Linked DNA regions of Magnetococcus marinus MC-1. The main gene of each other region encodes a partner of the protein of the gene in region 2 in a complex. Links are inferred from orthologs where the notes say so. Each region holds a gene or a part of one and is shown on either strand. Other genes may lie near its edges.

Region 1 (2,994 bases), 2.2 Mb from region 2 along the record:
CATCAAGGCGAAAAGCATGACATCCACCCGCCCATATTGGCGAAAAAAATCAGCACACACCTGTGCACCCGCCGGATTGTGCGCCCCATCCAGCCACACCTCCGGTGCATCCCCCACCCGCTCTAACCGCCCTGGCCAGCGCACAGCGGTAAGACCCGCTGCATAGGCCGAAGAGGGTACCGACCAGCCTTGCGCGACAAGCTGGCGCACCATGGCCACCGCTTGCGCCCCATTGTGGTATTGGTGCGCCCCCAATAATCCCGGCTCTGGCAGCATCAGTTGCCCCACGCCATCGGAATACCACCAACCGGCCCCCTCGTTATTCTGCCCCCAGCGGTAATCCTGCCCGGCTACCTGCACCGGTGCCCCCACCTGCTGGGCCTGCTGCACCAACACAGCCAGCGCCTCATCCTGGGCCGGGGCCAATACCGCAGGCACCCCAGCTTTTAGAATGCCCGCCTTCTCCTGGGCAATCTGCGCCATGCTCGTACCAAGATAACTTTGATGATCCAACCCCATGGCAGTAATGGCCGTCAGCACCGGTTGCACCACATTGGTGGCATCCAACCGTCCCCCGAGCCCCGTCTCTAACACCACCACCAAAGATGGGTCGCTTGCCTGCCAATGGGCCATTACCGCAAAGGCGGTCGCGGTTAAGCGCTCAAAAAATGTAGCCTGTTGGGATTGAGGTAGCGCCAGCACCTGCTGGGCGTAGTACCGTAATAAAGCATCCTCTACCGGTACGCCGTTGTATTGGATACGCTCATGAATGGTCACCAGATGCGGCGAAGTATAGGCGGCCACTGAACGACCCGCTTGCCGCAGTATCGCCCCAAAAAAAGCGATCACCGAACCCTTGCCATTGGTACCCGCCACATGCACCACCGGCCCCAGCCGCCGCTGAGGGTTGCCCATGGCCTGCAACAGGTCAAGCATACGCGCCAATTTCAGTTCGATGATACAATCGGCCCGTGACTCACTTTGTGCCAGCAGGGCATCGAGCACCGAGAGGGATGCACTCAAGCAATTAAGCTCCCGCCGTCTCTTCAGCGTTTTCGTCACCATCGCTTTCAGGAATGATATCCACCCGACTTACCACAGGCTCCTGCCACGAGGTCATGCGGGCCAACAGATCTGAGAGCGTATCGCGCATTTTATCGCGGCTGACAATCATATCTAGAAAACCGTGCTCCAACAGATATTCACTGCGCTGAAAACCGGGGGGCAGTTTTTCCCGCACCGTCTGCTCAATCACACGGGGGCCAGCAAAACAGATCAAAGCGTTGGGCTCACCAATATGAATATCCCCCAGCATGGCAAACGAGGCCGTTACCCCGCCGCTGGTGGGGTCGGTCAGCACCACGATAAAGGGCAACCCCTTCTCTTCTAACTTGGTCAGCGCCGCTGAGGTTTTAGCCATCTGCATGAGAGAGAAAATCCCCTCCTGCATACGCGCCCCACCCGAAGCCGCAAACAGTACATAACCGCAGTTGGCCTGGGCTGCTGCCAGCGCACCATGGGCTACCTTCGCCCCCACCACCGAGCCCATCGAGCCACCTAAAAAATGAAAATCAAAGGCGGCCACCACCGCAGGCACCCCTTTAATGGTGCCCTTAAAGAGCCTTAGCGCATCGTTTTGGCCGGTCTTCTTTTGGGCATCCTTAATGCGGTCCCGATACTTTTTGGTATCCTTAAATTTAAGAGGGTCCGCAGGCTGAATATGGGTCAGCAGCTCTTCACGACCCTCTTCATCCATGGTGATATCAATGCGCCGCTGCCCCGAGGTACGAAAATGGTTGTCGCAGTGGGGACAGACATCCAAACTCCGCTCCAGCTCTTTTTGAAACAGCGCCTGCCCACAGTTGGGGCACTTGATCCAGAGACCTTCCGGGGTCTGTGCCCGGCGGCTTTCGCTCTTAATCTTGGGCAGAAGACGGGTCAACCAGCTTTTGGCTTGGGAATCTTCGGTCATCGTTCCACCTATGCAAAGTTACCCCCCGGCAAAAACCGGGATCGCTTATAGTCCGGCACCATCCTGAGCACGGCGAACCGCTGCCACAAAACGGTGCATCTTATTATGATCTTTCTTACCAGGGGCTGACTCCACACCGCTGGAGACATCCACCCCATAGGGCTGCACCTGCCGCACCGCAGCCTCCACATTGTCCGGATCAAGTCCACCGGCCAAAATCCATGGCTTGGGCAATTCGGCCTGCCCCAACAACTGCCAATCAAAACAGGCTCCCGTACCACCATAGCTGCCCTTGATCTTGGCATCCAACAACAGCGCCCCCACCGGCCAACGCGCTAAATCGTGCAGGTCCGCCGCCTCCGCCACCCGGATAGCACGAATAGCCCGCGCCCCCCAAGCCCGACACTGCGCCGGCGACTCATCCCCGTGCAGTTGAATACGATCCAAGCTACACAGCGCGGTGGTAGAAGCGATCCACTGGGCTGTGGCATTGACAAACAACCCCACCACCGTCATAAACGGCGGCAGATCACCCCGCCACTGCGCCACCTGTTGCGGCGTAACCGCTCTAGGTGAACCGGGATAAAAGACCAAGCCCATGGCATCGGCCCCAGCATCATGGGCCGCCCAAGCATCCGCGAGGGAGGTAATGCCGCATATTTTAATCTTTACCGCCACCCTCAGACCACCTCTCGCCCCAGCAACTGCGCCAGCGCACCACCCGGCTCCCCACCACGCATCAACGATTCACCAATCAAAAAGCTAAAGATGCCGGCCTCGTTCAAACGAGCCAGATCCTCCGGCGTGTTCAAGCCGCTCTCGGAGATCGCCAAACGCCCCTTTTCCATCCGTGCCGCCAAGCGAAAACTGGTCTCAATGTCGGTCACAAAGGTTTTGAGATTGCGGTTATTAACCCCCATCAACGGGGTTTTTAGTTCGTGGGCCTGTTCCAGCTCACGCTCATCATGCACCTCAACCAGCACATCCATACCCAGCTCCCGCGCGGCGGCCTCTAGCTCTTG
Region 2 (2,814 bases):
AAACGGGAACCCTTCAGACACCACTCTTACGTTAGCGACATCGCCCTGGGACAGGTGGTTGGGCTGGGCATACGTGGTTATGCATACGCCATGGAAGCCGGCATCACCCACCTTGAGAGTCAGGTAGCATCTAAGCCATAAGGAAGCGTAATATGGATCTCAAAGAGATTCGTCAATTGATCAAAATGCTCGACGACACCGATGTGTCGGAGATTGAAGTTTGTCAGGAGGGCAGCACGGTGCGTATCAGCCGTGGCATACAACCCACCTATATGACAGCCCCACCCCAGCACTATATGGCCCCACCCCAGCACTATATGGCCCAAGCACCGGGCTATCATGGCGCACCGGCTGCGGCACCCGCTCTGGCCACTGCCGAGACCAGCAGCGATCGGGGCAATGCCGTGGTGGTCACCTCACCGATGGTGGGCACTTTCTACAAATCCCCCTCCCCGGATGCCGCCGCCTTTGTTAAAGAGGGTGAAATGGTGGAAAAAGGCCAGGTGCTCTGCATCATCGAAGCGATGAAGCTTATGAATGAGATCGAATCCGAACACTCCGGGCGGCTGGTGAAAATTTTAGTGGACAATGCCAGCCCGGTCGAGTTTGGTGAAGAGCTATTCCTCATCGAGCCGGTGTAACGCCATGTTTAAGAAAGTATTAATCGCCAACCGGGGCGAAATCGCCCTGCGGGTGCATCGCGCCTGTAAAGAGTTGGGCATTCAAACGGTGGCCATTCACTCCACCGCCGATGCCGACTCGATGCATGTTAAGGTGGCCGACGAGTCCGTCTGTGTAGGTCCCCCCTCCTCCATGGACTCCTACCTCAACATCTCTTCCATCATGGCGGCGGCTGAGGTGTCGGATGCCGAAGCGATCCATCCTGGATATGGTTTTCTTTCAGAAAATCCAGAGTTTGCCGAGATTGTCAAAGCCTCTGGCCTGACCTTTATTGGCCCCGAACCGGAAGTAATCCGGCTGATGGGCAACAAGGTGCAGGCGCGTAAAACCATGATTGCCGCCGGGGTACCGGTGGTGCAGGGCAGCGAAGGTGCCGTCAATAGCGAAGAGGATGCCCTGCGTATTGCCCGTGAAATTGGTTTTCCGGTCATCATCAAGGCCGTTGGCGGCGGCGGTGGACGGGGTATGAAGGTGGTGCATGCCGAGGCGGGCTTGATCCGCGCCTACACGGTAGCCCGCAACGAAGCCCGGCAGTTTTTCCGCAACGACGCCATCTATATTGAAAAATATCTGGAAGCTCCCCGCCATGTGGAGATCCAGATTATGTGCGACCGTCACGGCAATGCTGTACACTTGGGCGAGCGGGACTGCTCGTTGCAGCGGCGTCACCAGAAAATTTTGGAAGAGGCTCCCTCTCCAGCGGTCTCACCAGAAGAGCGCCATAGATTGGGCACCCTCGCGGCCAAGGCGGCCCATGCTGTGGGTTATGAAGGGGCGGGCACCTTTGAGTTCCTCTACGACAAGGGCAACTTTTACTTCTTGGAGATGAACACCCGTATTCAGGTGGAACACCCGGTTACGGAGATGGTCACGGGCATGGATCTGGTTAAAGAGCAGATCCGTATTGCCGCCAATCTGCCCATGAGCTTTACCCAGGAAGATATTGTCATGCGCGGCCACTCCATCGAGTGCCGCATCAATGCCGAGGATTCAGAGACCTTTCTCCCCTCGCCCGGGCTGATTACAGAGTATCATGCGCCGGGTGGTGGTGGGGTGCGGGTGGATTCCAACTGCTACACCGGGTATCGCATTCCCCCGCATTATGACTCGATGATCGGCAAGTTGATTGTGCATGGGCGCAATCGTGAAGAGGCCGTAACCCGCATGCGGCGGGCGTTGGATGAGTATATCATCTGCGGCATTTCCACCACCATTCCCCTGCACCAGCGCATTATGCAGGATGCCACCTTTATTAGTGGCACCTATGACCTGCACTTTCTGGAGCGTTTTTTAGGAAAGTGAGCCAGCGGCACACGAGCGGGTCTTTGGTACGGCATCAAAGGCCCGTTTTTTTTATTAGAATAGGGATGACCGTGACCCAAAACGCCGAAGCCAAAGCCAATCTGGATCATCTGGAACCCTTTATTGACCGCGCCCATATTGCACTGCGGGTTGCGGAACTGGGGGTGCAGATACGTGGCGATATGGTGGGCAAAGACCCCGTTTTTCTGGTGGTCTTAAAGGGGGGCTTTGTATTTGCCGCCGACTTAATGCGGGCGCTGGATCATACGGTGCCGGTGGCTTTTACCAATGCCCGTCCCTGTGCCCACCTGCCCATTTTTAGCCGCGAAGATGAAGATTTGTTGCGGGGTAAAGATATATGGGTGGTGGACGCCCTGTTGGACCAAGGCCACAGCGCCATGCGCCTTATGCAGGGCTTACAGCCGTTGCAGCCGACCTCCATACAGTTTGCGGTATTACTGCACAAAACCGTTGAGCGTGCGGAAAAAATACCTGTCCGCTATGTGGGTTTTGAGGTGCCCGATACCCGGCTGGTGGGCTATGGGCTGGATGAAAATCAGCAATTTCGCGGCATGCGCAATCTCTACGCTTGGTGGCCATACGCGCAGGCTATTCGCGCCGACGAGCCCGAAGAGTTCCTGTAACCCCCCCCGGCCCACCGCCGCCTTGCTTCTTTGATCAGATAGGCACCCAACCCTCCTCCTCGCCCACAGCGTCACAACAGCACCGCAGGTGGAGAATTTCGATTAGGGACGCGCGCGATATACATGACTACGTATTAAACGCGATCATACCAGTGTTGAAAAGAATATAAATGACATTTACATGGGC

Evidence for each region. Proteins that work in one complex are often made in the same cells at the same time.
Region 1: the proteins of accC (region 2) and accD are in contact, whole or in part, in a solved structure (PDB 8UXZ), measured with the Escherichia coli proteins. The link is inferred for Magnetococcus marinus MC-1 from one-to-one orthologs.

What each region holds. Positions count from the first base shown.
Region 1 is NC_008576.1:2,965,049-2,968,042, forward strand. It holds accD (acetyl-CoA carboxylase, carboxyltransferase subunit beta), read right to left. Parts: upstream 1,973-2,994; coding sequence 1,028-1,972; downstream 1-1,027. Other genes in the region: MMC1_RS11940 (bifunctional folylpolyglutamate synthase/dihydrofolate synthase), read right to left, coding at 1-1,023; MMC1_RS11950 (phosphoribosylanthranilate isomerase), read right to left, coding at 2,018-2,650; trpC (indole-3-glycerol phosphate synthase TrpC), read right to left, coding at 2,653-2,994.
Region 2 is NC_008576.1:798,087-800,900, reverse strand. It holds accC (acetyl-CoA carboxylase biotin carboxylase subunit), read left to right. Parts: upstream 1-645; coding sequence 646-1,983; downstream 1,984-2,814. Other genes in the region: MMC1_RS03405 (phosphoribosyltransferase), read left to right, coding at 2,049-2,627; accB (acetyl-CoA carboxylase biotin carboxyl carrier protein), read left to right, coding at 153-641; aroQ (type II 3-dehydroquinate dehydratase), read left to right, coding at 1-141. UniProt on the Escherichia coli protein: This protein is a component of the acetyl coenzyme A carboxylase complex; first, biotin carboxylase catalyzes the carboxylation of the carrier protein and then the transcarboxylase transfers the carboxyl group to form malonyl-CoA.